DNA from 2 places in the Arthrobacter sp. zg-Y877 genome. Region 1 is predicted to be linked to the other one. Evidence: predicted binding sites of a transcription regulator. Region 1 holds the regulator's gene; the other holds the start of a gene.
What was found. Region 1 encodes LexA, which represses DNA repair genes until DNA is damaged. Its sites were predicted from a motif close to TCGAACANNTGTTCGA; they were not measured.

Region 1 (15,223 bases):
CGAGTCCGGGCGCAAGCTGAAGCACCATTCTAAGCTCAGGGCCTGCCCCTCCCCCGGTCACGGGAGCGCCGGCTGCGGTCCGGGACGCCGTTCCCTGCCCCTGCTGGAGTGTTACGGCCAGGATCCGCCGGTCCGGCGCCGCTGCCGTTTCGGCCATGGATACCAATTCCGCGTCGGCATAGGAGGGCACCCACTTCCGCTGCTGGGCGAGGGCCCACATAGCGGGGCGGCGGACCACGAAGGTAAATTCCGCGCCGGGGTCAATGACCAGCAGCTGGGCATCCTCGGCGACGGCGGACAGTGCTGCACGGGCGGTGTAGACGGCAACGGGCCGCGCTTCGGGATGCCAGTGTTCCAGGGCTGCCACCGAGGTAAAGACCGGGAGTGCCTTACGGCCGTCCGGAGCGGTCAGCGATACCAGCGCCATGTCGGCCTGCTTATCGGCGGTGAGGCCGTGCTCCGATTCGGCTTCCTCCCCGAGGACAGCGACGATGGGCACAAAGACACGGGCAGTGGCCAGCGAAGCCACGACGTCCGCTTCAGTGCCGCTTCCGGCGATCAGGTTCTTCAGCGCTTCGGTATAGCCTGCGTCGGCCAGCCCGTCATCGGCATCGAAGTTGTGCAGCGGGTTCCCGTCGCCCGCAAGATCCCGGCCGGACCAGGGACGGCCGGCGGAATCGACGGGGCCACCGGCTCCGGCAAGCGCAGCGGCGATGTGGCCGGGAAGTTCACGAGCCGCCATGCTCAGCGGGCCGGGTGCCCGGCGACGTCGAGGGCCTGGGGCAGCGTGAAGGCACCGGCGTAGAGCGCCTTGCCCACGATGGTGCCCTCTAGACCCAGCGGCACCAGTTCCCGCAGTGCTGCCAGGTCATCGAGGCTGGAGATGCCGCCGGAGGCGACCACGGGCCGGTCGGTGCGCTTGAGCACCTCGCGCAGCAGTTCCAGGTTGGGTCCGCGCAGCGTGCCGTCCTTGGTGACATCGGTGACCACGTAGCGCGGGCAGCCGGCTTCTTCCAACCGGGCCAGGACCTCCCAGAGATCGCCGCCTTCCTGGGTCCAGCCGCGGGCCGCGAGGGTGGTGCCGCGCACGTCGAGCCCGACGGCGATCGCATGGCCGTAGCGGGCGATGGCACTGGCGGTCCAGCCGGGATTTTCCAGTGCTGCGGTGCCCAGGTTGACCCGCGCCGCACCCAGCTCCAGTGCCTTCTCCAGGGACTCGTCGTCGCGGATGCCGCCGGAGAGTTCCACCTTGATGTCCAGGGACTTCACCACGCGGCTGAGCAGGTCCAGGTTCGAGCCGCGCCCGAAGGCCGCGTCGAGGTCCACCAGATGCACCCACTCGGCACCGTCGTTCTGCCAGGCCAGGGCCGCGTCCAGCGGATCGCCGTAGCTGGTCTCGCTGCCTGCTTCACCCTGCACGAGGCGCACGGCTTGGCCGTCCGCAACATCCACGGCGGGCAGGAGTTCAAGGACGGGGGTTTCGAGGAGGGACATCAGGATGCTTTCGATGGTGGGGTCAGGACAGGTCGAGGGTCAGGAGATAGGCACCCAGCAGGGCCATTCCGGCCAGGACCCAGAAACTGATGACGATGATTTTGGACATTCCCTGGCTGCGGAAAGACACTGCTCCGCCGATCAGCAGCCCGGCCAGGCCCATAAGGACAACGCTCCACATACCGGCGCCTAACCCAGGGTCTTCAGCCAGTTGTTGAGCAATGCCGCGCCGGCATCCCCCGATTTTTCCGGGTGGAACTGGGTGGCTGCCAGCGCACCGTTCTCGACGGCGGCGATGAACGGTCCGCCGTGGTCGGCCCAGGTCACCTGCGGCGGGCGCATGGCCGGCTGCGTGACATCGAAATCCCACTTCTGCACGCCGTAGCTGTGCACAAAGTAGAAGCGCTGGTCCTCGATGCCCTCGAACAGGGCCGAACCCTCCGGCGGCGTGACGGTGTTCCAGCCCATGTGCGGGACGACGTCGGCGGCCAGGCGTTCGACCACTCCGGGCCATTCGCCCATGCCCTTGGTCCGGACGCCGTGTTCCACGCCTTCATCGAAGAGGACCTGCAGGCCCACGCAGATACCGAGCACCGGCCGGCCGCCGGCTACGCGGCGCCCGATCATGCGGATGGCGTCAACATCCTTCAGGCCCTGCATTACCGCAGCGAAGGCTCCGACGCCGGGCACCACCAGTCCATCGGCGTTCAGCACGTCATCGGGTTTGGCGCTGAGGGTGACACTGGCGCCGGCGTGCTCCAGGGCACGCACGGCCGAACGGATGTTGCCGGAACCATAGTCCAGAACGGTGACGTTACGGGGACTCACAGTGCTCCCTTCGTCGAGGGGATGCCCTCAACGCGCGGATCGGACTCGACGGCCGCACGCAGCGCGCGGGCGAAGGCCTTGAACTGGGCCTCGACGATATGGTGCGGATCGCGCCCGCCCAGGACCCGCATGTGCAGGCAGATCTGGGCATGCAAAGCAATGGCCTCAAAGACGTGCCGGGTGAGCGATCCGGTGAAGTGTCCCCCGATGAGGTGGTATTCCTGGCCCGCGGGCTCCCCGGTGTGCACCAGGTACGGGCGCCCGGAAATGTCGACGACGGCGTTGGCCAGTGCCTCGTCCAGGGGTACGGTGGCTTCGCCGAACCGCCGGATGCCGGCCTTGCTGCCCAGGGCAACCTTCAGGGCCTCGCCGAGGGTGATGGCAATGTCCTCCACCGTGTGGTGGACGTCGATGTGGGTATCGCCTGTGGCCCGGACCGTGAGGTCCATCAGTGAGTGCTTGGCCAGCGCGGTCAGCATGTGGTCGTAGAACGGTACGGACGTGCTGATGTCGGCGCGGCCGGTGCCGTCCAGGTCCAGCTCGACGACGACGGACGACTCGCTGGTGGTCCGCTCGAGGCGGGCGGTGCGTCCGGTGGCGGTCTCCACGGTCATGGGGTTCCTTCACGAAGGTTGGGGCCGGGGCAATAGGCAAAGCTCCGGCAGGACATCAGTTTAGTCCCGAACGTACGGACTCCCCGAAACGTCCGGCATTGGACAGGTTTTCCCGTACACGGGTGCGTCCGGATACTCAGGCTGAAAGCAGTTCCCGCAGCCGGTCCAGGAACGCCGTTGTCTCGGCTTCGGTACCGGCGGTGACGCGCAGATGGCCTTCAATACCGATGTCCCGGACCAGCACACCTGATTCGAGCAGGCCTTCCCATACGGCGCGCGGGTTCTCCATCCCGCCGAACAGCACAAAGTTTGCATCCGAGGGGGCCGGGGAGAGTCCCAGACCGCGGAGCTCCTCCACGATCCGGTCCCGCTGGCCTTTGATGTCCTCGACGTTCGCGAGCAGGGCGTCGGAATGCGTGAGGGCGGCGTTGGCCGTGGCCTGCGTGATGGCGGACAGGTGGTAGGGCAGCCGGACCAGGCGCAGCGCGTCGGTAATCTGCGGGGCGGCAGCCAGGTAACCGATGCGGGCTCCGGCCAGGGCGAACGCCTTGGACATGGTGCGGGAAACGATCAGCCGTTCCCGTCCGGGCAGAAGCTGCAGGGCACTGGGGGTATCCGCGTGGGAGAACTCCGCGTACGCCTCATCCACCACCACGATGGCATTGGACGCCCGGCCGGCCTCGTAGGCGGCTTCGATGACGTCCAGACCCAGGGCAGTGCCTGTCGGGTTGTTCGGGGTGCACAGGATGATGATGTGCGGTGCCTGCGCCCGGATCTGCTCCGCAGCAGATTCGGGGGTCAGGGAAAAGTCCGTTTCCCGGGTTCCGGTGACGTAGGCGGTGCCGGTGCCGCTGGAGAGCAGCGGATACATCGAGTAGGTGGGCGGGAAACTCATGGCGGTCCGGCCGGGACCGCCGAAGGCCTGCAGGATCTGCTGCAGCACTTCATTGGAACCGTTGCCGGCCCAGATATTCCCGGCCGTCAGTCCGTGGCCGAGGTATTTGGCCAGGTTTTCCCGCAGCTCGGTGAATTCCCGGTCCGGATACCGGTTCAGGCCGGAAACGACGGATTCAATCTCCGCCAGAATGGCCCGGCGCACATGCTCCGGAAGTCCATGGGTATTTTCGTTCACGTTCAGCAGAACCGGCACGTCCAGCTGCGGGGCACCGTAAGGGGTGAGGCCGCGCAGATCGTCTCGCAGGGGAAGTCGGTTCAGGTTTTCCAGCTGTTCATTCACCCCTACAGCTTAGGACGCCCTGCCCGGGGAACTGCATCCGGGTCCTGCAGACCGCCGGAAAACGTCATAGGGGGCGACGGTCAGCGGGAAACGGGGATGTACAGCTGGCGGCCGGCCGGAACGGTGGCGTTGTCCAGGTTGTTCAGTTCCACAATGTCAGCCACCACGGTGCGGGGGTCACGGTCCGGGGCGAACTCCGTGGCAAGGGACCACAGGGAGTCGCCGGCGGAGACGCCCACCTGGATGGTGCGGGTCTGCTCCGGGGAGCCGCCGGAGGCCATGGCGGGCGCAGTGAAGAAGCCCAGGAAAGCCAGCAGGGCAGCGGCTGCGAGCATCAGGGGTGCACCGACGAGGATCAGGCGGCCGCGGCGGGTGAGGCGGAGCGGCGCGGATTCAGCGGATGCAGCGGGAGCAAGGCTGCGGGCAGCAGCATGATTGCGGGCAGGAGCGTGGCTGTGTGCGGATGCAAAGGGAAGTACGTGTACTGACATGTCAATACCTTTCCGGTCCGAAAAGCAGCAATGCCGGTCCCCCGCATCTCCCGCAAGAGCACCGGGAAAATACTGTGGCTCGAAACTGCATTCGAACATCTGGTGAGCCCGACGAGGTGTCGGCGGGCCGTAGTCGAACATACGTTCTAACGTGTACTCGAACATTTCTAGCACTTATCTACGAACATTGTCGAGACTCGCTCGAATATATGTTTGAAAAATCTTCTGCACTCCCTTAGCGTTGAACCTGCAGGAAGCGGCTGACATCAACTAACCATCCGCCACTGACAAAACGGCTCGGCGATTCTTTGGCAGGCGGGGGCCGGCACGCCAAAGTCAGCAGGACAGAACAGCAAAACCCAGCTGCAGCGAACCTCACCAGCGCAGCAGCAGCTCAGCAGCACAGACCCAGATACACCGCTAGAACCATCCGGCCCGCATCCGCAGGCCGACTGTGAAGGGAAGCCGACGTGGCCCGTGTTACCAATGGCAGCACCCCCTCCTCTGCCGCGCCCGCGCCGGCGGGGCGCACCAAGGGCCTCACTGCCCGGCAGACCAAGATCCTGGAGACCATCCAGCGCTCGGTGAATACCAACGGTTATCCCCCGTCAATGCGGGAAATCGGCGACATCGTTGGGCTGGCCAGCCTGTCGAGCGTCACCCACCAGCTGAGCCAGCTGGAAAAGCTCGGCTACATCCGCCGCGATCCCAAGCGCCCGCGCGCCATGGAGATCCTGGTTCCGCTCCTGCTCCGTGACGGCTCCCCGCGCCGGGGAGGCGCCGACACGGCAGACAGCGCCGGCACCGGCGGTAAGGCTGCGTCAAAGGACGGCTCCGTGTCCCGCATGGACGATGCCAACCGCTCTGCGGGTTCGCAGAGCGTTCCCGACCTCACCACCGCCATCGACACGGCCATGGTGCCGCTGGTGGGACGCATCGCCGCCGGCGGTCCTATCCTTGCGGACCAGCAGGTTGAAGAGGTGGTTCCCCTTCCGCGCCAGCTGGTCGGACACGGTGACCTTTTTATGCTCCGGGTCGCCGGAGACTCCATGGTGGATGCCGCCATCTGCGACGGGGACTGGGTGGTGGTGCGCCGTCAGCCCACCGCCGAAAACGGCGACATTGTTGCCGCACTCCTCGAAGATGAGGCCACCGTGAAGACGTTCCGGCAGCGCAATGGACACACCTGGCTGCTGCCGCAGAACACCCGCTACGAACCCATCCTCGGTGACGAAGCCACCATCATGGGCAAGGTTGTCAGCGTCATGCGTTCGCTCTAGGCGTTCGTTCAAGAGGACGCGGCCACCTAGGAGGACAACTCAAAAGCAGCGCCGCCGGTCTCCGGCGGCGCTGCTTTTTGCGTTTCTACTTCCCCGCGCCTGCCGGTTCCGCGGCAAGCCGCTGCAGCGCCTTCAGCACCACGGAACGGTCAGTAGTCGCCCAGAAGGGCGGCAGCGCTGCCCGCAGGAAGCTTCCGTACCGTTCCGTCGCCAGGCGTGAGTCGAGCACCGCGACGACGCCCTTATCCCCGGACGCCCGGATCAGGCGTCCAGCTCCCTGGGCCAGGCGGACCGCGGCATGGGTGGCTGAAACGCTCATAAAGCCGTTCCCACCGGCCTTGGCCACGGCCCGCGTCCGCGCGGTCATCAGTGGATCATCAGGGCGCGGGAACGGAATCCGGTCCATGATCACCAACCGGCAGGAAGCACCGGGAACGTCCACACCCTGCCACAGGGACATGGTGCCGAACAGGCACGTTTCGTCGTCGTCGGCGAACTGCTGCACCAGGGCGGACATGGTGGACTCCCCCTGGCAGAGGATCGGGAAGTCCACGCGTTTGCGCATGGCTTCCGCCGCTTCTTCGGCGGCGCGGCGGGAGGAGAACAAGCCCAGCGCTCCCCCGCCGGAGGCCGTGATCAGCGCCTCCAGCTCATCCAGCTGCTGCGGGGACGTGCCGCGCCCCGGCTTCGGCAGGTCCTTGGCCACATACAGGACACCCTGCCGGGGATAGTCGAACGGACTCCCGACGTCGGTGCCGGACCATTTGGGCGCACCGGCACCCAGCAGCCCCAGGGCTCCGGCCACCGGGCCGAACTCCGCGCCGATGGCCAGTGTGGCCGACGTCAGCACTACGGTGTGCCCGTCGAAGAGGCCTTCACGCAGCCGTCCGGCCACGGACAGCGGTGCCACGTTGAGCGTGGGTGGTGCATCTTCCTCCGGAGCTGTGTAGCCGGCTCCGGGTGTGAAGGTGCTTGCGCGCGAGGCCCAGAGCACCTCACCCGAGTTCACGGCGTCGAGGACGCGCTCACACAGTTCCAGGACCGCCATGAGCCGGGAACGGGCCATCTGCCGCCCGCCGTCCACTCCGTCCGAACCTTCCGGCTTGGAATCCGACAGGGCCGTGCGGCACGCTTCGCGGACCTGGCCCAGGACCAGTTCCTGGTCTTCGGACAACCCGGCGGCCAGCAGGCCGGAGGGAACCGGGGCAAAGACCTGGTCGAACGCCCGGCCGGCTGCGGCCAGGGGCTCCATCGTGGCGGAGGTGTGCTTGCGTGCGGCCGAGACCGCGGCGGAGATGATGGTTCCGGAGAGCTGCCCGGTGACGGCACCGGTGACGCGGTCCTGCAGTTCGTGGGCCTCGTCAATCACCACCACGTCGTAATCGGGCAGGACAGCGAGTCCTTCAAAGGCACTGATGGCCAGCATGGCGTGGTTCGTGATGACCAGGTCGGCCTCGGCGGCCTTGGCCCGGGCACGTTCGCTGAAGCACAAATCCGCCACCGGGCACTTCTGCGCGCCCAGGCATTCCATGGAGGTGACGGACACCTGGCGCCAGGCACGGTCGCTGACACCGGGCAGCAGCTCATCCCGGTCACCGGTTTCGGTCTCCTGCGCCCATTCCTGCAGGCGGACGACGTCGCGCCCCAGCGCCGAGGTGGGCCCGCCGGCCGGTACCGGGTGCGTGACGGCCTGCTCGCCGCCCATCATAAACAGCGTTCCGGCTTCATCTTCTTCGGGGAAGCCGCCGCCGGTCTTGTGCAGGCAGACGTAGTTGCTGCGGCCTTTGAGCAGCGCCACATCAACCTCCCGCGGAAGCTGCGGCTCGAGGGTCTTCAGCAGGCGCGGAAGGTCACGCCCCACAATCTGGGCCTGCAGGGCGAGGGTCGCGGTCGAGACCAGGGCCGGCTTGTCGCTCTCCAGGGCATGGGCGATCAACGGAATGAGGTACGCCAGGGACTTGCCGGTACCGGTGCCCGCCTGGACCAGCAGGTGGTCGCCGGATTCGATGGCCTCGGCCACCTGCCGGGCCATCTCGTGCTGGCCCGGGCGGTTTTGCCCGCCCATGGCCGACACCGCGGTGTCGAGCAGTTCCAGGACCTGCTCCGGCCCCTGTGTGTCTTTCCTACCCATGGGCCACGAACGGCTCCAGCTCCGCTGCCAGTCCTTCACGGACCTTCACATGCAGCCGGGTGCCCTCCTCGCCATGTTCCAGGGCGAGGATTTCGGCGTCCTGCTGGTGAAGCCGGGAGACGACGTCGCCGCGCTCGTAGGGCACCAGCAATTCAAGGTCGACACCCGGGCGCGGAATCCCCTCGGAAATGGCCTGCATCAGCTCGGGGATGCCTTCACCGGTGCGGGCGGAAACCACCACGTGCCGGGACTCGCGCTGACGCAGCCGTTCCAGGACGAACGGATCTGCGGCGTCGGCCTTGTTCAGCACGATGATTTCGGGGACCTTGCGGGCGTCCACCTCGGCCAGGACCGTACGGACGGCCGCAATCTGCCCCTCCGGGTCCGGGTGCGAGGCATCAACCACGTGCAGGATGAGGTCTGCGTCGGCCACTTCCTCCAGCGTCGACCGGAAGGCTTCGACCAGCTGGGTGGGCAGCGACCGGACAAAGCCGACGGTGTCCGCCAGCGTGTAGCCAATGCCGTCTTCGGTCTGGGCCTTGCGGATGGTGGGATCCAGGGTGGCAAAGAGGGCATTCTCCACCAGCACGCCGGCATCGGTGAGCCGGTTGAGCAGCGAGGACTTGCCCGCGTTGGTGTAGCCGGCGATGGCTACCGAGGGCACGGAGTTGCGGTGGCGGTTGGCCCGCTTGGTTTCGCGTGCCGGTTTCATGGCCGCAATTTCGCGGCGCAGTTTCGCCATCCGGGTGCGGATCTTCCGGCGGTCCAGTTCGATCTTCGTTTCACCGGGACCACGCGAACCCATACCTGCACTGGCGCTGCCGACCTGGCCGCCTGCCTGGCGGGACATGGATTCACCCCAGCCGCGCAGGCGCGGCAGGAGGTATTCCAGCTGGGCCAGCTCGACCTGGGCCTTGCCCTCGCGGGACTTGGCGTGCTGGGCGAAGATGTCCAGGATGAGCGCTGTCCGGTCGATGACCTTGACCTTGACGATGTCTTCCAGCCCGCGGCGCTGGGACGGAGCCAGTTCGCTGTCCACGATGACCGTGTCCGCTCCGGTGGCCATCACGATCTCTTTGAGTTCCTGGGCCTTGCCGGAGCCGAGGAAGGTGCCGGGGTCCGGCTTCTGGCGGCGCTGGATGATTCCGTCGAGGACTTCCGAGCCCGCGGTCTCTGCCAGGGCCGCGAGTTCCTTCAAGGAGTTCTCCGCGTCGGCGGAAGTGCCTTCGCTCCAGAGTCCGGCGAGGACAACCCGCTCCAGCCGCAGCTGGCGGTATTCAACCTCGGTGACGTCCTCGAGTTCCGTGGAGAGGCCTGCAACGCGGCGAAGTGCGCGGCGTTCTTCCAGGTCCTGCTGCTCGCCGTCGTGGGCGGAGTGCCCGTTGTCGTCGTCGGATAGTGCCAGAGCGCGCCCGCGCGTCTGGTCGCCGGCAGCGGCGGTCTTGGTTTCGACCGCGGTGTCCTTGGCGAGAATCCTGTCGATGACCCCTTGGATATCCGAAGGGCTCAGTTCCGGGGTGGAATTCTGGTCAGAACTCGTGGCACGGGGGTTGTGGATGGTCATATTCTCCTTATGAGGACGTACTTCCATGGTAGGCCAGTGACTGACATTTTCGGGGAGAAACAACCTTCTCCGCAATGGATGCCTGCCACGCCCACCGTCTTCTACAACCCGGGTGGCGGCCCATAAATTCCATGCCGGGAGCCTTGAACGACTAATCTGGACTGTTATGGGTTCAGACCACTATTTCTCTTCCACTCCGTCCGGACCCGAGGTCCGCAGGCCGCTGCGCGTCAGCCTTAACGGGACCGAACGGACGCTGCAGACCGCGGGCGGAATCTTCAGCCCAGGCGGAATCGATAAGGGCACCGCTGTGCTGCTGGAGGAGGTCCCCGCCCCGCCGCAGACGGGCAACTTCCTGGACATCGGGTGCGGCTGGGGTCCCATTGCGCTGACCCTGGCGCTGAAGTCCCCGGCCGCACGGGTTTACGCCGTCGACGTTAACGAGCGCTCCCTCGCGCTGACCCGCGACAACGCCGCCGCGCTGGGCTGCACGAACATCACAGCCGCCCTGCCCGGGGAGGTGGATCCGGAAGTGCGCTTTGACACCATCTGGTCCAATCCGCCTATCCGGATCGGCAAGGAGGAGCTGCATTCCCTGCTGCTGCTCTGGCTCCCCCGGCTGGCCCCGGGCGGCACGGCCTGGCTGGTGGTGCAGAAGAATCTCGGTGCCGACTCCCTGCAGCGCTGGCTGGCTGAAACGCTTCCTGCCAGCTTCGCCGTCTCGCGGCACAGCACCGCCAAGTCCTTCCGGATCCTGAAGGTGGAGCGCAGCGCCTAGGAAACGCGGGGCCTAGAGCAGGACTCCGCGGGCCACGAGCACGGCGGGCCCGCTCAGTTCCACATGTTCGCGCCCCTCGGGACCGGTAAGGAAACGGACGCCGACGACGCCGCCCGGTACGGTCACGGCCCACGCATCCGGTGCTTCCGGTCCGGCCCAGAACCGGGTGGCGACGGCGGCGGCGCAGGCCCCCGTGCCGCAGGAGAGGGTTTCACCCACTCCGCGTTCGTGCACGCGCATGGTCACCAGTCCCACGCCGTCTTCCACGAGCGGCTCGGCGGGCACCACAAACTCCACGTTGGTTCCGTTGGCGGGCTCGGGCTGCACCGACGGTGCCTTGGCCAGATTGGTCGCTGCGAGTTCCTTCAGTTCGGCAAGGGCCACTACCGTGTGCGGGTTGCCCATGCTGACCGAGAGGCCGGGCCGGGGAACTTCGAGCCCGTCCGCGTCCACGACGGTATCCATGGATTTGGCCGCCGCGTGGTCGGGGTAGATGAACTCCCAGGGGCCCATGTCCACCGCGTAGCCGCCGGCCGTCCGGGTGACGGTCTTGAGGCCGGCGCGGGTGCCGATGACCAGGCTTGCGCCTTCCGCCAGTTCCACCAGATTCTCGGCCAGCAGGAAGTGCACAAACACACGGACTCCGTTGCCGCACATCTCCGAGACGCTGCCGTCCGAGTTGCGGTAGTCCATAAACCATTCCGCCTCGGGAGCCGTCTGCAGCAGGGCGCGGCCTTCGGGGACATGCTCAGAGCGGACGGCGCGGATGAAACCGTCGGCACCTACGCCGCGGTGCCGGTCGCAGACAGCGGCGACGTCTCCGGCGGACAATTCACGGGTACCCCCGGGATCGGCTACCAGCACAAAGTCGTTGCCCGTGCCGTGTCCCTTCGCGAAGGGCAGTCCGGAAAGAGAAGCGGGAAAGCCGGAGGCGGACAGGGAAGCAGCGGAGACGGAAGAAGTGTTGGTCACTTCTCTAGGATACTGGGCGGGCACGCCGTCCGGACGGCTGCCGCTGCATGGCTGAGCAGGTCGGGGTCGTTATGGTCCAGCCAGGTGATCCGGGGATCGGCACGGAACCAGGTCAGCTGCCGCCGGGCGAACTGGCGGGTTGCGATCACAGTGGCCTCGGCGGCCTCCGCAGTGGTGGCTTTCCCGTCCAGGACGGCGAGGAACTGGGCGTAGCCGAGGGCGCGCGACGCCGTGCGGCCCGTCCGCAGCCCGGCCGGCTCCAGCCGCCGGACCTCCTCGAGCAGCCCTTGGTCGACCATGGCGTCCACCCGGCGGGCCAGGCGCTCGTGCAGCACCGGCCGCTCCACGCTCAGGCCAATCTGTACGGCGGGTGAAACATACTCCCGCACGGGCATGAAGGAACTGAACGGGCGTCCGGTCAGCTCAAACACTTCCAGGGCGCGCACCACCCGGCGGGCATCGGAGATCCGCTCGGCGGACACCGGGTCCGCGTCCCGGAGCCTCGCCTGCAGGGCCGGCAGGCCCAGGACCTCCAGCTCGGCCTCGATGCCGGCACGGACAGTGGGATCGGTACCCGGGAATTCCAGGACATCCAGGGCAGCCCGGACGTACAGGCCGGAACCGCCCACCAGGATAGGGAAGTTTCCCCGTCCCCGGATCTCTTCGATCAGGGCACGCGCGGAGCCCTGGAACGCCGACACGCTGGCCTCGTCGGTGACATCCAGGATGTCCAGCAGGTGGTGCGGCACACCGCGCCGCTCGGCGACGGTAATCTTCGCGGTGCCGATATCCATGCCCCGGTAGAACTGCATCGAATCCGCATTGATCACCTCCCCGCCGAGTTCCAGCGCGAGGGCAACACCCAGATCGGACTTACCGGAGCCGGTGGGGCCGACGACGGCGATCACGGGACGTTCAGCGGCGGAGCGTCCGGTGCCGCCCAGGTCAGGCACTGCAGGGGTTCCGCGGCCGGCTTCGGAAGGGTTCACATGCATCAGGAACGCGGGGGCAGGGCCGGCATACCCAGGGACACACCGCTGCGGGCTGCTGCCGGTCCGGCGGGCACACCGCAGGATTCGGCCAGCGACCGGTCCCAGGCATCGCCCGCCCGTGAGCGCCGCAGGGAGTAATCGGCCGGACCGGCAGGGTCGGAGATCAGATGGAAAGCAGCCGCAGCCGTAACGGGCACGGTCACCAGGTCACCCGGGCGCGGCACCGGCGCGCCGTCGGGCACCGAGAAATGCACCAGGCGCTGGTCCCGGGCACGTCCGGAGAGCCGCCCGGTTTCACCGGACTTGCGGCCGGGCGCGGCAGTGACCATCACCTCGACCGTGGTGCCTATCTGCTTGGCGTTTTCTTCTGCGGCAATCCGGTCCTGCAGTGCGGTGAGGCGCTCATACCGTTCCTGCACCACAGCCTTGGGCAGCTGGTCGGCAAGCTCGGCCGCCGGGGTGCCCGGGCGCTTCGAGTACTGGAAGGTGAAGGCGTTCGCGAAACGGGACTGCTCGACGACGTCGAGCGTGGCGCAGAAGTCCTCCTCCGTCTCCCCCGGGAATCCAACGATGATGTCCGTGGAAATGGCGGCGTGCGGCATCCGTTCCCGGACCCGGTCCAGGATGCCCAGGAACTTCTTCGAGCGGTAGGAGCGGCGCATGTCCTTGAGGACCTTGTCCGAACCGGACTGCAGCGGCATGTGCAGCTGCGGCATCACGTTGGGGGTCTCGGCCATGGCTTCAATGACGTCGTCGGTAAATGCGGCGGGGTGCGGGCTGGTGAACCGGACACGTTCCAGCCCTTCGATGTCTCCGCAGGCACGCAGCAGCTTCGCGAAAGCCCCGCGGTCCCCGAATTCCACCCCGTAGGAGTTCACATTCTGGCCCAGCAGCGTGACTTCGATGGCGCCGTCGTCCACCAGGGCGCGGATTTCGGCCAGGATCTCCCCCGGCCGCCGGTCCCGTTCCTTGCCGCGCAGCGAGGGCACGATGCAGAAGGTGCAGGTGTTGTTGCAGCCCACGGAGATGGAGACCCATCCCGAATACACGGAGTCCCGTTTGGTGGGCAGGGTGGAGGGAAAGACATCCAGTGATTCGAGGATTTCCAGTTCGGCTGTGGCATTGTGCCGTGCCCGTTCCAGCAGGGCGGGCAGCGAGCCGATGTTGTGGGTGCCGAAAACTGCGTCCACCCACGGTGCCTTCCGCAGGATGGTGTCCCGGTCCTTCTGGGCCAGGCAGCCGCCCACGGCAATCTGCATTCCGGGCCGTTTCTCCTTGACCGGCGCCAGCAGGCCGAGGTTGCCGTACAGCTTGTTGTCCGCGTTCTCCCGCACCGCACAGGTATTGAACACGACGACGTCGGCCAGTTCGCCGTCGGACGGCACCAGACCGGCGCCTTCCAGCAGCCCTGAAATACGCTCCGAATCATGCACGTTCATCTGGCAGCCGAAGGTGCGCACCTCATAGGTGCGGGGCTGCACAGCAGGGGCCGCGGGGGCAGGAGAGGAAACAGTCAAACTCACCCTCCTAGGGTACGTCGAACAGCGGTGCCGCCCGGTATGCCCCGCGGCAATTTTCCCCGTGCCAGTTATCCCTAGTACCAGTTATTCGCGTAATGGAAAGTGAGCGCACTGCAGGGACTGCCGTACCGGGAGGAGATGTACTCCAGCCCCCAGGTGATCTGGGTCTGGAAGTTGACGTTCCAATCCTCCCCGGACAATGCCATCTTCTCGGCGGGCAGGGACTGCGCAATACCGTAGGCACCGCTGCTGGGGTTGACTGCACTGGTCAACCACTCCGACTCCTTGGTCCACAACTTGTCCAGGCAGGTCAGCTGGGAGGCGTCCCAGCCCCGGGCCGGCAAGGCCGACGCGGCGTAGGCCTTTGCTGCGGCGGGATCGTCCACGGGCACCGCGGCACGGGCGGCGGCCTCCTGGGCAGCCTGCTGCGCTTGAGCCTCAGCTGCTGCCTTCCGCTGCTCCTCCTCCGCCGTCGGCATTGCCATGACGCTCAGCTCCCCTTCAGCTCCGGCCTCCGGTTCCGGACCGGGAGCGTTGGTGGCTGCTCCCGCGGCGGCCGGGTCCGGCGCAATGCCACCGCCGCGGCCATCCTCCGGCCGCGCCGCTTCTGCCGCCGCATCGTTGGACGCCTCATCTTTGGCTGCCTCACCGGATCCCGCCGCATCGTTGGCGACCAGCGGCCCGGCAAGGTTCACCAGCTGGATACCAGCGGCGGCCCGCATCGTGCCCCCTGCGGTGCCAAGGACAGTTCCGGAAATCCCCAGAACCGCCAGGGAGCCGGCCGCTGTTGCTGCACCGAAGCCAAGCCGCCGGCGTCGCCGCAGGGCTCGCCGGATACGGGTCTGTTCACGTCGCGAAGAGTCTAATGAGGTCACAAGCGCAGGACGCTATCGGAGTTTTCTGGGAAAAGTCTCAAAACGGTAACGGCGTTATTGACTTGGTGCAGGTAGCGTGGTGGGCCGCAGCAGGTAGGCGGCTAGTACCAGTTGACCTGCTCTGAGTGGGCCCATGCACCGCATGGAGCTTTATAGCGCCATTTGATGTAGTCCAGTCCCCAGTTGATCTGGGTCCGGTAGTTCGTTTGCCAGTCGGCGCCGTGGGTGGCCATCTTGCTGCCGGGCAGGGACTGCGGGATACCGTAGGCGTCGCTGTAGGGGTTATCCGCACTCGTACGCCAATTCGACTCCCGGTTCCAAAGATTCACCAGGCAGCGGAACTCATTGGAGTCCCAGCCGTAGGCACCCATGAGCCCTGCAGCGTAGTTCTGTGCCCCTGCCGGATCATCCACCGGCTGTACCGGGGCAGGCGCCGGCGCGGGTTGA
Region 2 (15,223 bases), on a different contig from region 1:
CCCGCTCACCCACGGCTTCGGCTACCGCGTTGATGTTGTGCGCCGGGTCGATGACGATCACCTGGGCGTCGTCGCCGACGATCCAGACGTTGTTGTCCACGTCCCAGGTGCCGCCGTCCAGGGAGAACGTCCCCGACGTGACTACGTTGTCGATCCGGAACATTACAGCTCCACCACCGAACGCAGGACCTTGCCGTCATGCATCTTGGTGAAGGCTTCCTCAATGTCGCCAAGGCCGATGCGCTCGGTAACGAAGGCATCCAGGTCCAGCCGGCCCAGCCGGTACTGTTCCACCAGCATGGGGAAGTCCCGCGACGGCAGGCAGTCGCCGTACCAGGAGGACTTCAGGGAGCCGCCGCGGCCAAAGACGTCTGCCAGCGGCAGTTCGATCTTCATCTCCGGATCGGGCACACCCACCAGCACCACGCGGCCGGCAAGGTCGCGGGCGTAGAAGGCCTGCTTATAGGTTTCCGGACGTCCCACGGCATCGATCACGACGTCGGCGCCGAAGCCGCCGGTGAGGGCGCGGATGGCCTCCACCGGATCCTCGTCCTTGGAATTGATCCCGTGCGTGGCGCCCTGTGCCAGCGCCAGGTCAACCTTGGCGGAGTCGATGTCCACGGCGATGATGGTGGTCGCGCCGGCCAGCTTCGCGCCGGCGACGGCGGCAATGCCCACGCCGCCGCAGCCGATGACGGCCACGGATTCCCCGCGCTGCACGGCGCCGGTGTTGATGGCGGCACCGATGCCGGCCATCACGCCGCAGCCGAGCAGGCCCACGGCGGCGGCGTCGACGTCGTCGTCCACCTTGGTGCACTGGCCGGCGGCCACGAGGGTCTTCTCGGCGAACGCGCCGATGCCCAGAGCCGGCGTCAATTCGGTGCCGTCCTCCAGGGTCATCTTCTGCGTGGCGTTGGCGGTGTTGAAGCAGTACTGCGGCTCGCCCTTGCGGCAGGCGCGGCATTCCCCGCACACAGCGCGCCAGTTCAGCACCACGCGGTCGCCCGGGGCCACTTCGGTGACATCAGGGCCGACGGCGGACACAACGCCGGTGGCTTCGTGGCCGAGCAGGAACGGATAGTCATCATTGATGGCGCCCTGCTTGTAGTGCAGGTCCGTGTGGCAGACGCCGCAGGTGAGGATGTCCACCAGCGCCTCGCCGGGTCCGGGGTCCGGAACCAGGATGGTCTCCAGGGAGACGGGGGCGTTCTTTTCCTTGACGACTACGGCCTGAACCTTATGAACCATGAGTGTGCTGCCTCTTTCGATATCCGGGCGGGGCGCGGAAATCCAGCATCCCGCATTTCCATCCTAGGGAGCCGGAGCGCCGGGGGCGAAGCCGGGATTGCTCTTCCGCTCCCGGCTCAACTGCCGGGGGCTGCCGCGGGGTACGGTGCCGCCCTAGCATGGGAGCGGGGAACGGTCCGGAATCCGCCGCCTACCAGTGCAGGAAGTGCCCCATGCAAGGAACCCTGATGTACGGAGAGCGGGATGTCCGGGTGGAGGAGATGCCCCGGCCGGTCCTGCAGGAACCCACGGACGCCATCCTGAGGGTGGTGGCCGCCTGCGTCTGCGGATCGGATTTGTGGCCGTACCGCGGAATCGATCCGGTACGCCGTCCCCGTCCGATGGGGCACGAATACGTGGGCGTGGTCGAAGACGTGGGCGCTGCGGTTTCACAGATCCGGCCGGGCCAGTTTGTGGTGGGTTCGTTCTTCGCCTCGGACAACACCTGCGAAATCTGCAGGGCGGGATATCAGAGCCGCTGTGTGCAGGCCGCCGGCGTCGGCGGAGCGCAGGCAGAATATCTGAGGGTTCCCCTCGCGGACGGCACACTCGTGGCGACGGCCGAAATGCCGGATGACGACCTGGTTCCGTCCCTGCTCGCGGCCTCCGATGTGCTGGGCACCGGCTGGTTCGGGGCCGTGGCGGCCGAAGCCGGCCCCGGGAAAACCGTTGCCGTGGTGGGAGACGGCGCGGTGGGACTCCTCGCCGTGCTGGCGGCCCGCGAATTGGGTGCCGAACGGATCATCGCCATGAGTAGCCACCCCGACCGCCAGGCACTGGCCCGGGAGTTCGGCGCCACCGACATTGTTGCGGAACGGGGCGACGACGGCGTGGCCGCCGTTCGGAAACTGACCGGGGGACTGGGTGCGCACAGCGTGGTGGAGGCGGTTGGCACCCAGTCTTCGATGCTGCAGGGCATCGGCTGCACCCGGCCCGGAGGACACATGGGCTACGTGGGCGTGCCACACGGTGTCCAGCTGCCCGGCGAGCAGCTCTTCTTCAGCGAAATCCACCTGCTCGGCGGACCGGCGCCCGTGCGCAGGTTCCTGCCCGAACTGATGGAGCTGATCCTGCAGCGGAAGATCAATCCGGGGAAGGTCTTCACCCTCGAGCTGCCGCTCGGCCAGGCAGCGGAAGGCTACCGGGCCATGGACGAGCGGCGGACCATCAAGGCGCTGCTGCGCCCCTGACCGCCGTCCGGCCCGGTTCAGGCCGGACCGGTGCAGGCCGGACCGCGCCCCGGATGACGGGAGGTGCTAGAGCCCCAGCCGCGACTTCACTTCCGAGGCCGACGGGTTCGTGGCCGAGGAGCCGTCCGGGAAAATCACGGTGGGTACGGTCTGGTTGCCGCCGTTCAGCGAAGCGACCAGGTCCGCGGTGCCTTCAACATCTTCAATGTTGACCTCCGTGTAGCCGATGCCCTGCGCGTCCAGCTGGGACTTCAGGCGGCGGCAGTATCCGCACCAGGACGTGGAGAACATGGTGATGGTCCCGGTTGCGGGGGTGAAGGCTTCAGCAGTGGCAGCCACGGGGGTTGCTCCTCTTGGTCGAAATGGATAGTTGCCTCTTTCAACTGTATTCCGGCCGCCGGCATTCCCGGTGGCAGACTGGAGGCATGTGCGGAAGATACGTCATGGCCCGTTCCGTGGGGGACCTGGTGGCTGAGGCCGAAGCGGAGGCCGACGCGAACCTGGAGCTGCGGGCCTCCTGGAACGTGGCGCCGACGTCGGACGTGCCGGTGGTCCTGGAACGGTTGGTGGACGTGCCCGGCCGGGGACGGACGCAGGTGCGCCAGGTCCATGTGGCCCGGTGGGGCCTGGTACCGGGCTGGGCACGCGATGCGTCCGTCGGGTCCCGGGCGTTTAACGCCCGCAGCGAGACGGTGCTGGAGAAACCGACCTTCCGCGAAGCGGTTCTCTCGCGCCGCTGTGCCGTGCCGGTGGACGGCTATTACGAGTGGAAGGCCGGACCCGGCAAGGCCCGCCGCCCGTTCCACGTATCCCGGGCCGACGGCGCCCCGATCTTCTTTGCGGGCCTGTATGAATGGTGGCGGGACCCGGCCAAGGCCGAAGACGATCCGGAGAAGTGGCTGCTCTCGACGTCGATCCTCACCGTCGCCTCCCCGCCGGCGGCGAGCGCCGAACCGGTGCTGCGGGAACTGGCCGCCCTGCATGACCGGCTGCCGCTGCCCTTGTCCCGGGACGCGATGGCGGCCTGGCTGGATCCGGCCCGGCACGACGCCGGCGCACTGGTGGCCATGGCCGCGGCGCAGGCGTATACGGCGGCGGCGGACTGGGTGCTGGCAGAAGCCCACCCGGCGGTCGGCAACGTGCGTAATGACGGCGCGTACCTGCTGCAGCCGGATCCGGAATCAGTCCTGCCGGAAGCGCTCTTCTAGTCCTGCCGGCTAGAGTCCAGGCCCGGGTGTCTCGGGGACGATCATGGTCAGGGTGACCTTGCCGTCGGCGTCCACGCTGAGTCCGGGATTGAAGCAGACCTCCCAGCGCAGTCCATCCGGGTCGGTGAAGTAGCCCGAGTAGCCGCCCCAGCTCATCTGGGTCCCCGGGGCGGTGATGAGCCCGCCCGCGGCGGCGGAGCTGGCCAGTACGGCGTCGACCTCGGCGGCGGAATCCACGTTATGCCCGAGCGTGAGGGGCGCGTTGTGGAGTTCCCCCACCGGACCGGCTTCGGCCGCCAAATGGTCGGCCCGGAAGAAGGCCAGGAGCAGGCCATGGTTGATCTGGAAGAAGACAACTTCGTCCGGCTCGTACTGCACCGGCTCCCAGCCCAGGCGCGAAACATAAAAGGCGTAGGTTACTTCGAGGTCCCGTACGCCTACGGTAACCACGGAAACGGAAGGATTCACGTCCTTGATCCTGCCATGAACCCGCGGATTGGCCGCTACCCGTGCAGCGCAGTCCAGGTTCCGCGCCGGTGCGCCCGTGGTGGTTACTCTTAAGGCATGGAAGCAGCTGAGCAGAAACCCGTTCCGGGACAGCTAGACAATGTCCGGACGGCAATTGATGAAATCGACGAGGAAATTGTCGCGCTGATCTGGCGGCGGCAGCGGCTGGTCCGGCTTGCCGGGGGACTGAAGGACAACGACGACGCCGTCCGGTCGCCCAAGCGCATGGAGGAAGTCATTGCCCACGTCCGGCACGCGGCCGAGGAGCAGGACGGCGACTGCAACGTGGTGGAACGCACCTACACGGCCATGATCGAGGCCTTCATCGACTACGAGCTTAAGGTCCGCCACGAGATGGAGACCCAGCGCAAGCTGGACGCATTCAGCCGCAGCTAGCCCGATGCCATCCGGTAGGTTGTGCCCCATGACAACAACCGTGGCCGCACCATGATCGGCAGCCTCCCGGCCCCGGATAACCGTTGGCGTCCGGTGGCGGCAGCGCTCGCGGACGGGCGGCGCCTGCACCTGTACGCCCGGGCCGTGCTGGCCGCCGACGACGGCGCGCCGCTGGACCCGGATGATCTCACCCCAGCGGAAGCCAAGTCGCTGGCCGTGCTGACGAAGGCCGGCCTGCTCCACATCGGCGGGCGCGGCATCGAACCCGTCCCGTCTGCCTTCGCCGACCTGCTGGCTGCCGGTGTACGCCCTCCGGACACCTCCGCACGCCGGTTCCTGGTCAACGGGAAGCTGGAGACCTATCCCCGCAAACGTTCGGACCGGCTCGAGCTGCTGCATTTCCTGGCGGGGGAGGTTTTTGAACATGCCCGGCCTCCGGAGCCGGGACTGCGGCCGGTGCTGACGGAGCAGGAACTCACCACGCGGCTGGCGGCCTTCACTGCCGACCCCGCTGCCATCCGCCGCTATCTCGTGGATGAGGGCATCGTGGCCCGGGACGCCGCAGGAACCCAGTACTGGCTCACCCGTCCCCGCCCGGCGGAAGGAATGGAATTTGCCTAGTTTCCCGGATACGGCCAAGCTCGCTGCAGTCGACGCGGCTCCCGGAACTCCCGCCACCGTGGAAGGGCTGGTGAACTTCCGTGATTTGGGCGGGCGACGCCGGAGCGACGGCACGCTTACTCCGCACGGTGTCTTCTTCCGCTCCGAAACGGTTGATCTGATCCGGCCCGGCGGCTGGGACACCCTCCATGCGCTGGGAGTGCGTACCGTCGTCGACCTCCGCCAGCCGCCCGAACGTACACGGGACACTACCGCCCGCCCGGACTGGCTCACCACGGTTGCCGTGGACCTGGACGGTCTGGCCGGGAACCCGGAGTTCTGGGAGGGGTACTGGGACAACGGGCTGATGGGAACGCCGCTGTACTACCTTCCGCACCTCACCCGGCTGCCGGACCGCATGGGCGCCGTCCTCACCGCGCTCGCCGATGCCCCGCCGGGCGGGGTGCTTTTCCACTGCATGGCAGGGAGGGACCGGACCGGCATGACCGCCATGGTCCTACTCGCGGCGGTGGACGCGGAGCCGGAGGAGATCCGGGAGGACTACTTCGAAACCGTCCGGAACGCGGACGCCTTCGCAGCAGCAACGGGACGGCCCAATCCGGAGGCAGAGAGCGAAAAACTGTGCGCCGGGCAGGGAACCAGTATGGACGGTGCCTTCCACGCGGCGGTGGACGGCTTTTCGCTGCAGCGGCTCTTTGACGACGCCGGGCTGCCGGAAACAGTCCGCACCGGCATCCGCTCCTGGCGGGGAGCAGTTTCCGCCAAGCCTTAACGCTGCTCTGCTACTCCGACGTTCCCGCTTCGAGGATCGACACGATTGAGAAGAGCGTAAAGCAGACAGCTCCGAGTCCAACCAGCACGTGCGCGGGGACAAAGAACGCCGGGTCTGTGCCTGCGGCCTCAAAGAGGAACGCGGCGAAGAACAGACAGGTGAGCGCTGTTCCGATGGGCATCAGCGGGATGCGGTTGGCCAGGGCAAACGTGCGGCGCCAGACGAGGGCGAGCAACAGCACCTTCGACAGGATGCTGAAGCAGATCAGCCCGAGGCCGATCAGCACACATCCCGGGGCCAGCCGATAGGGCTCGTGTGAGCTGAACAGCACGAAAAGCCCGAGCAGCACATTGACCGTGCCTGCGGCAGCGACGAGCCAGGGCCAGGCTAAACGTTCACCATCGCTGAATTCGTTGCGCACCTGGCGCACGATGCTCGCGACCAGGGCGATCAGCGACGTGCAGATCGCCGACAGGCCGATCAGGACGTGCCCGGCAACGAATCCGGGAGTATCCCCGCGCACCAACAGGCCGGCCGCGAGGGAGAAACCGGCGACGGCGGCCACAACCGGGACTGCGAGCAGCACGGCGCCGATGGTGCGGGAGTGGGCACCTTCCGGCGGGCCGCCCTGAGGCTCGAGCAACTGAGCTGACTGGATGAGAGTGAATTTTGTGGACGCAGCCGCGACGGTGCTGACGCACGCGGCGACGAAGCCGACGCCGATCACAACGAAGCCCGCCGTGAGGTTCTCCGCGGTGTTCTCCCGGTTGGCTAGAACGATGCCCCAGATGATGGCGGCGGCCGCAGCCGCGTAGCCGGAGAGCGGCAGGATGATCGCCCACACGCGCCCATAGCGGTTGATGAGCTGCCTGATGATGGTGGCCGCCGTAGTGAACAGTGCATAACAGATGGCGGTCAGCCCGACGTTGACGTGTCCGGCGATAAAGTGATCGGCATCGTTCGGCCCGGCCAGGATGTAGAGGCCAAAGGACAGGCAGACGGCGCCCATCAGAAGCGGTATGGCGCGGAAAATGACACTTATTGTACGGTTCATGGCGTACCCCGAAGGTGATCCCGTGCGGCTTCGACATCATGGCCGGTCCGCGGTAGTGCCAGTGTGCGCCTGTCCTACCCGAGGAACAACGCCGGGGCAGGGAGCAGTTCCTTAGGCTATGTACCTTCACGCCCTCCACCGCCACGACGCTTGTCGCTACCGCGGGCATGGGTGCCCGCCGCCGCCCGTTGACTTGGCAGGACGGTGGGCGTCGAATGGAAGTTCCAACCGGGCTGCCTTCATCCGGCGGAAATTTCCCAAGGAGGAGTGCATGGCTGACAGGTTTGCTCCCCACGGAGCCACTGCAACACATCCGGTTGCGGGCATGGCCGGTGCCATGGGTGCCCCGGTCAACGCCGTCCCCCTGGTTGCACATACGCCGCCTTCCCAGACAGCGCCACCCACCGGCGGGGCCACCGCACGGGGCGGCGCTGATCTGGAAGATGCTGGTCTGCAAGACGCCGGTACGGGTGATGCCCCCGGGCATTCGCGGCGCCAAATCGCCGTCATCTTCACCGGCCTGATGCTGGCGGTGCTGATCGCCGCCCTGGACCAGACCATCGTGTCCACCGCCCTGCCCACCATCGTGGGGGACCTGCAGGGAATGGACCACCTGTCCTGGGTGATCACCGCCTACCTGCTGACCTCCACCATCGGACTGCCGATCTACGGCAAGCTCGGGGACCTGCTCGGACGCAGGAACATCTTCATTTTCGCCATCGTGGTCTTCCTGGCCGGCTCCGCCCTGTCCGGGCAGGCGCAGAGCATGGCCGAGCTCATCACCTACCGTGCGGTCCAGGGCGTGGGCGGCGGCGGGCTGATCATTGGTGCGCAGGCAATCATCGGCGACATTGTTCCCGCCCGCGAGCGCGGCAGGTACATGGGACTGATCGGAGCGGCATTCGGCATTGCCTCCGTGAGCGGACCGCTCCTGGGCGGCTACCTTACCGACTACTGGTCCTGGCGGTGGGTCTTCTATATCAACCTGCCCATCGGCCTGATCGCGCTCGCAGTCATCATCGCCGCCCTGCATCTGCCGCGCTCGGACCGCAGGGGCATCCGGCTGGATTATGCCGGAGCCGCCCTGCTGGCCATCGGCAGTGCCGCCCTGGTGCTGCTGACCAGCTGGGGCGGGAACAACTACGCGTGGACCTCACCGACCATCCTCACGCTGGGAGCGGTGGCCGCCGCCGCCGTCGCAGTCTTCATTCCCGTGGAGCTGCGGGCACCCGAACCGATCCTCCCGCTGCGCCTGTTCAGGATCCGCAACTTCCTGATCTGCACGCTGGTGGGGCTGGCGGTGGGGCTGGCCATGTTCGGCTCCATCGCCTACCTGCCCACCTTCCTGCAGATCGTCAACGGGGCAAATCCCACCATGTCCGGGCTGATGATGCTTCCGATGACGGCGGGGCTGCTGACCACCTCCATAGGCACGGGGCAGCTGATTGCCCGGACCGGCAGGTACAAGATCTATCCGATTCTGGGGTCCCTCACCATGGTCGGAGGCCTGCTGCTGCTCTCACGCATTTCCAGTACGACGCCGTACATCCTCACCGCACTCGGCATGTTCGTGCTGGGGCTGGGAATCGGCGCCCTGATGCAGAACGTGGTGCTGATTGTGCAGAACAGCGTCCCCGCCAAGGACATGGGCACCGGGGTCTCCACCGCCAACTACTTCCGGCAGATGGGCGGGTCGCTGGGGATTGCCCTCTTCGGCTCCCTGTTCATCCGGCGGCTCAATGACCAGCTGGCCTCCGCCCCGCCGGGTGCCGGCGACGAGGCCTCCGGCGGCGCCAACTCCATCAGCCCGGACAGCATCAGGGCGCTGCCCGCCCCCGCCCAGGACTTCATCAAGTCCGCCTTCGGCGAGGCGCTGCCGCCGATCTTCCTGCTGGGGGTACCGATCCTGGGGGCGGCCTTTGTCCTGACGCTGTTTATCGTGCAGCAGCCGTTGGCCCGGACGGCACGGGTGGACGTGGACGGGAACCGGTAGTAGGCGGGACGCCCGGCCCCACTTCGATCCATCCTGCATGTGGTGTCGCTTGTCCCCGGCTGGTCGTACACTGGTGGCGGAGCGCTATTCGAATATATGTTCGAATTGGTTGCCAATGGATAACCAACGGATAACCAATAGATAACCAGAGGGTGAGGACGTCGGCGCAGAGCAGACGTACCGGGGCGGGGAGGAAGCTGAATGGGTGTCTTCAGCGAAGCAATAGAGGTGGTGTGCTCGCCCGCGGGCCAGCCTCTCCGGATCGTCTGGGGTGGACGCACCTACAAGGTGGGGGCCGACCCGGTGCGCTGGTATGAACGCCGCAACTGGTGGGAAGAGGAAACCCGCGCCGAACGCGGGCGGGGAGCCGGACTGGTGGATACCGAGATCTGGCGGGTCCAGGCCCGTGCCAATGACCGCTCCGACCTGCGCACCCTGGACCTCTCACACCATGTCCGCAGCAACCGCTGGCGCCTGATCCGGATCCACGACGCCCTGAGGGACAGTGCCTAATGGAAGACAGCGCCTAAACAATGAGCTTTATCCACCTGCACGCAGCCACCGCCTTCAGCGCCCACTACGGGGTGTCCTGGCCCGAGGAGATGGCACAGGCAGCAGCGGCCGACGGCGCTGATGCGCTCGCCTGCACCGACAGGGACGGGCTCTACGGAACGGTCAAGCACCTGCGCGCCTGCATGGAGGCGGGAATCGATCCCATCGTCGGCGTGGACCTGGCCGTGCTGGATGCAGCCAATGCCGTGACGGGCCGGGTCGTCATCCTCGCGCACGGGCACAACGGGGGTGCGGGCTACCGTGCACTGTGCCGGCTGATCTCCGCCGCGCACGCTGCGACCTCGGCTTCCCGGGCGCGTGCCGGCAAACCGGTGGGCATCACTGTGGAGCAGCTTGCCGGGTATGTCTGCACCGAGGGGGAGAGCACAGGGGAGGGGGAGCCGGTCCTCACCGTCCTGGTGGGGCCCCAGTCCGACGTCGGCCAGGCCATGCGCAGCCGCAGCTACGCCGTCGCCCGCACCCTGTTCACCCGCTGGCGCTCGCTGATCCCGGCCCGGGCGCTCGCCGTCGAGGTGGTCACCCACCTGTCCGCGCCGGGGGAGAACCTCAGCCTGGCCCACGCCGTGCGGATGTTCCGCCTCGCCGATGAGATGCGTGTGCCGGCCATCCTGACCAACGCGGTGAGGTACGTGGACGAGGACGGCGCCGCCACCGCGGACGTGCTCGACGCCGCGCGCTCGCTGACTTCGCTCTCCCACCTTCCGGACCGGCAACCCAACGGGCAGGGCTGGCTCAAGGGCACACGGGAGATGACCGCACTTGCCCGGGAAGTCAGCTCGGAGGCGGACTGCGGTTCCTCCGGCGCCGTAAAGATGCTCGCCGACACTGCGGCGCTCGCGGACCTTTGCCGGATAGACCCCGTGGCGGACATGGGCTGGAAGCAGCCCGTAGTGCCCGAAGCCTCGGTGATCGGCATTGAAGCCGAACCCATGATCGAACTGCGCCAGCGCTGCGAAGCAGGGATTACCCGGAGGCTGCGGGCCCGGGACTCCATTGCCGAAGCCGAACTGCGCAACCGGCTCGAACACGAGCTGGGCATTATCGAGCGGCTGGGCTTCGCCTCGTACTTCCTCACGGTTGCCGAAGTCTCGGCCATGATCACCGGCATGGGGGTACGCGCCGCGGCCAGGGGGTCGGGAGCCTCCTCACTGGTGAACTACTTGCTGGGTGTCAGCCACGTTAATCCGCTGGACCACGACCTGATCTTCGAACGCTTCCTGTCCCGGGACCGCTCCACACTGCCGGATATCGACATTGACGTTGAAAGCGCCGAGCGGCACAACGTCTATCACCGCATCTTCGAACGCTTCGGCTCCGAACGGGTCACGCTGATGAGCATGCAGAACGGCTACCGTGCCCGGGGAGCGGTGCGCGACGCCGGACTGGCGCTGGGTATGCCCGAGGAGGAGATCGGCGCTGTGGCTAAACAGCTGTGGCGTTTCTCGGCCCGCAACTTCCGCGAGGCGCTCGCCGAAAAGCCCGAACTGCGGGAATTCTCCGGCCAGGTGGAAAAGAACCAGCAGCTGGACCTGCTGGTGGACCTCACCGAACGCCTGGACCGGCTGCCCCGGCACATCTCCATGCATCCCTGCGGCGTGATCCTGGGCGACACCTCCCTGCTGGACCGCACCCCGGTGCAGCCCAGCGGCCTGGGCCTGCCCATGTCCCAGTTCGACAAGCACGACATGGACCCCATGGGCATGCTCAAACTCGATGTGCTGGGTGTGCGGATGCAGAGCGCCATGGCCTTCGCCGTGCGCGAGGTGGTGCGGGTGCATTCCTCCCGCGAGGAAGTCATTGCCGCAGGCCGGCACCGGGAGGGGGAGGACCTGCCGGATCCGGAGTTCATCGAACCCGACGGCCGGATCAACCTGGACGCCGTGCCGTTCGACGACGAACCCACCTACGAACTGATCCGCAGCACCCACACCCTGGGCTGCTTCCAGATCGAATCACCGGGACAACGCGAGCTGGTGGGCAAACTGGCGCCGCGGGAATTCAACGACCTGATTATCGACATTTCCCTGTTCCGGCCCGGCCCGATGAAGTCCGACATGGTCCGGCCGTTCCTGGAGCACCGGCACGGCTGGTCCCCGGAGGTCTACCCGCACGAGGCGCTGCGTCCGGTGCTGGCCGAAACCCACGGCGTTACCGTCTTCCATGAGCAGGTGCTGCGGACACTGAACGTTTTTACCGGCTGCGGGCTGGCGAAAGCGGACGAACTGCGCCGGCTGCTGGGCAACGAATCCGCCGAACCGGGTGTGGAGGAATACTTCCGCAGCAAGTCCGCCGCCCGCGGCTACACAGCGGAAACCATCGACAAGGTCTGGGACACGCTCAAGGCCTTCGGCAGCTTCGGCTTCTGCAAGGCCCACGGGGCGGCGTTTGCCGTGCCCACCTACCAGTCCGCATGGTTGAAGGCACACCACCCGGCGGCGTTCCTCGCCGGGATCTTCGAGCATGATCCCGGCATGTACCCGCGCCGGCTGCTGGTGGCCGAGGCGCGGCGGATGGGCATCCCCATCCTGCCGCTGGACATCAACCGCAGCGGCGAAACCTACCGGGTGGAGCGGCTCGACGACGGCCGGCTGGGCATCCGGCTGTCCCTGGCCGGAATCTACGGGTTGTCCGCCGTCGAGCTGCGGCGTATTGCCGCCGGCCAGCCCTATGACTCCCTGGCCGACCTGCGCGCCCGTGCCCGGGTCTCCCGGCCCACGCTGCGGCGGCTGGCCCAGCTCGGGGCATTCGACTCGCTCAGCAAACAGATCGGCTCCGAGGGCAGCCGGGCGGACCTCATCCAGTACCTGGACGCCGCCCCGGCCAAGTCTGCGTCCCGGAAGCATGATCCGATTCCCGGGCAGCTGGCCCTGCCGCTGGGGGATACCGAACTGGCGAACCTGCACCACCACCTGCCCGAACCGGGGCTGCGGGAAAAGGTCCGCACCGAACTGGATCTGTTGTCCGTGGACGTCAGTGCGCACCTGATGGAAAGCTACGGTCCGCTGCTGCGCGGACTCGGTGTCACTGCCTCGGAGGCGCTGATGGACCTGCGGAACGGGACCGAGGTGCTGGTCGCCGGCATCCGGGTGGCCACCCAGACTCCACCCATGCGCGGAGGACGCCGGGTGGTGTTCATCAGCCTTGATGACGGCACCGGCTGCATTGACTGCACGTTCTTCCATGAGGCGCAGGAAAAATCCGGTCCATTGCTTTTTGGCACGGAACTGCTGCTGGTCCGTGGACTCACCCGCCGCACCGGGCCCAGGGGCATCAGCCTCCAGGCGCTGGAGGCATGGAACCTGGCGGACACGGACTCACTTCCGGTGCCCGGCCGCCAGCGCGGCATGTTGGTGGGGCCGGTCCGCGGCGGATAACATCGGTACGGGCGGAAGTACGGCCGTGTCCAGGCCGTGCAGCAGACGCCGTACAACGAAATCTAGGAGACAACCGTGTCAGTGCCAGAGAATTTCACCCTCATCGTCGACGGCGAAGAGACCACGGTGGATACTGGCACCACCGGTGCGCAGCTCTTCTTCGACCGGCGCGACGTCGTCGTGATGCGCGTCCACTCCGTCCTCAAGGACCTGGATACCCCGCTGGAGCAGGGCGACGTCGTAGAGTCCGTCACCATCGAGTCCGAAGACGGACTGAATGTGCTGCGCCACTCCACCGCGCACGTGATGGCCCAGGCCGTGCAGCAGCTGCGCCCCGATGCCAAGCTGGGCATCGGCCCGTACATCAAGGACGGCTTCTACTTCGACTTCGACGTCGCCGAGCCGTTCACCCCGGAGGACCTGAAGACCCTCGAGAAGATGATGCAGAAGATCATCAACTCGAACCAGAAGTTCGTCCGCCGCGTGGTCAGCGAAGACGAAGCCCGCGAAGCCATGGCCAACGAGCCGTACAAGCTTGAACTGCTGGGCACGAAGGACGGCGCCGAGGAAGCCGGCGAAGGTGCCGGCATCGAGGTCGGCGCCGGCGAGATCACCATTTACGACAACGTGGACCGCAAGTCCGGCGACGTCGTCTGGTGCGATCTGTGCCGCGGCCCGCACCTGCCCAACACCAAGCTGATCTCCAACGCCTTCGCCCTCACCCGTTCCGCCGCCGCCTACTGGCTCGGCAACCAGAAGAACCAGCAGCTGCAGCGCATCTACGGCACCGCCTGGCCCACCAAGGACGCGCTGAAGGCCTACCAGGAGCGCCTGGCCGAGGCGGAGCGCCGCGACCACCGCAAGCTGGGCACTGAGCTGGACCTGTTCTCCTTCCCGGATGAACTGGGCTCGGGCCTGCCGGTGTTCCACCCCAAGGGCGGCATCATCCGCAAGGCCATGGAGGACTACTCCCGCCAGCGCCACACCGAGGCCGGCTACGAGTTCGTGTACACGCCGCACATCACCAAGGGCCACCTGTACGAGGTTTCCGGCCACCTGGACTGGTACCGCGACGGAATGTTCCCTCCCATGCACGTGGATGAGGTCACCGATCCCGAAACCGGTGAGGTCACCAAGCCCGGCCAGGACTACTACCTGAAGCCGATGAACTGCCCCATGCACAACCTGATCTTCCGCTCCCGCGGACGGTCCTATCGCGAACTGCCGCTGCGCCTGTTCGAATTCGGTTCCGTGTACCGCTATGAGAAGTCCGGCGTGATCCACGGCCTGACGCGCGTGCGGGGCATGACCCAGGACGACGCCCACATCTACTGCACCCGCGAGCAGATGAAGGACGAGCTGACCACCACGCTGAAGTTCGTGCTGGACCTGCTCAAGGACTACGGCCTGGATGACTTCTACCTGGAACTGTCCACCAAGGACCCGGAGAAGTATGTCGGCTCCGACGATGTGTGGGAGGAAGCCACCCGCACCCTCGCCGAGGTGGCCGAAGCCTCCGGCCTGGACCTGGTCCCGGATCCGGGCGGCGCCGCCTTCTACGGCCCGAAGATCTCCGTCCAGGCCCGCGACGCCATCGGCCGCACCTGGCAGATGTCCACCATCCAGCTGGACTTCAACCTGCCCGAGCGGTTCGAGCTGGAGTACCAGGCTGCCGACGGCACCCGCCAGCGCCCGGTCATGATCCACCGCGCCCTGTTCGGTTCCGTGGAACGCTTCATGGCCGTGCTCACCGAGCACTACGCCGGTGCGTTCCCCGCCTGGCTGGCACCGGTGCAGGTGGTGGGTATCCCCGTGGCCGAAGCGTTCAACGACTACATGTTCGACGTCGTCGACAAGCTCAAGGCCCACGGCATCCGTGCCCAGGTGGACACCGGAACCGACCGCTTCCCGAAGAAGATCCGCACCGCGTCCAAGGACAAGGTCCCGTTTGTCCTGATCGCCGGCGGTGACGACGCCGAGGCCGGTGCCGTCTCCTTCCGCTTCCGTGACGGCAGCCAGGACAACGGCGTGCCCGTTGAAGAGGCCGTCAAGCGGATTGTCGAAGCCGTCCGCAACCGGGATAAGTAAGGGCGGCGGGGACGCTATGCGGGAACAGCCTGACGACGCCGCGGTGACGGACACGTTCGAACTCGCCGGCGTCCCCGACGCGTTCCAGCGGCTCTGGACTCCGCACCGGCTGGCCTACATCAAGGGCGGGCAGAAGCAGGTCTCCTCCAAGGAGACCTGC

Region 2: a site for LexA is predicted at 9,117-9,132, ahead of QNO03_RS03110 (DUF6504 family protein). Genes of this name have one in related genera too.

The regions. Positions count from the first base shown of each region.
Region 1 is NZ_JAUCPU010000003.1:33,801-49,023, forward strand. It holds gene QNO03_RS07630 (SseB family protein) at 1-742, opposite strand, end outside; gene priA (bifunctional 1-(5-phosphoribosyl)-5-((5-phosphoribosylamino)methylideneamino)imidazole-4-carboxamide isomerase/phosphoribosylanthranilate isomerase PriA) at 745-1,494, opposite strand; gene QNO03_RS07640 (CG2302 family histidine operon protein) at 1,517-1,675, opposite strand; gene hisH (imidazole glycerol phosphate synthase subunit HisH) at 1,684-2,322, opposite strand; gene hisB (imidazoleglycerol-phosphate dehydratase HisB) at 2,319-2,936, opposite strand; gene QNO03_RS07655 (histidinol-phosphate transaminase) at 3,073-4,173, opposite strand; gene QNO03_RS07660 (LysM peptidoglycan-binding domain-containing protein) at 4,254-4,664, opposite strand; gene lexA (transcriptional repressor LexA) at 5,135-5,944, shown strand; gene QNO03_RS07670 (ATP-dependent DNA helicase) at 6,030-8,075, opposite strand; gene hflX (GTPase HflX) at 8,068-9,639, opposite strand; gene QNO03_RS07680 (class I SAM-dependent methyltransferase) at 9,806-10,417, shown strand; gene dapF (diaminopimelate epimerase) at 10,430-11,389, opposite strand; gene miaA (tRNA (adenosine(37)-N6)-dimethylallyltransferase MiaA) at 11,386-12,384, opposite strand; gene miaB (tRNA (N6-isopentenyl adenosine(37)-C2)-methylthiotransferase MiaB) at 12,384-13,904, opposite strand; gene QNO03_RS07700 (aggregation-promoting factor C-terminal-like domain-containing protein) at 13,976-14,776, opposite strand; gene QNO03_RS07705 (aggregation-promoting factor C-terminal-like domain-containing protein) at 14,878-15,223, opposite strand, start outside.
Region 2 is NZ_JAUCPU010000001.1:671,978-687,200, reverse strand. It holds gene QNO03_RS03165 (MBL fold metallo-hydrolase) at 1-163, opposite strand, end outside; gene QNO03_RS03160 (S-(hydroxymethyl)mycothiol dehydrogenase) at 163-1,248, opposite strand; gene QNO03_RS03155 (zinc-dependent alcohol dehydrogenase family protein) at 1,461-2,477, shown strand; gene QNO03_RS03150 (mycoredoxin) at 2,544-2,768, opposite strand; gene QNO03_RS03145 (SOS response-associated peptidase) at 2,903-3,685, shown strand; gene QNO03_RS03140 (VOC family protein) at 3,695-4,153, opposite strand; gene QNO03_RS03135 (chorismate mutase) at 4,250-4,588, shown strand; gene QNO03_RS03130 (DUF2087 domain-containing protein) at 4,610-5,209, shown strand; gene QNO03_RS03125 (tyrosine-protein phosphatase) at 5,202-5,981, shown strand; gene QNO03_RS03120 (DUF2776 family protein) at 5,992-7,035, opposite strand; gene QNO03_RS03115 (MDR family MFS transporter) at 7,307-9,028, shown strand; gene QNO03_RS03110 (DUF6504 family protein) at 9,230-9,541, shown strand; gene QNO03_RS03105 (DNA polymerase III subunit alpha) at 9,562-12,975, shown strand; gene thrS (threonine--tRNA ligase) at 13,051-15,063, shown strand; gene QNO03_RS03095 (HIT family protein) at 15,080-15,223, shown strand, end outside.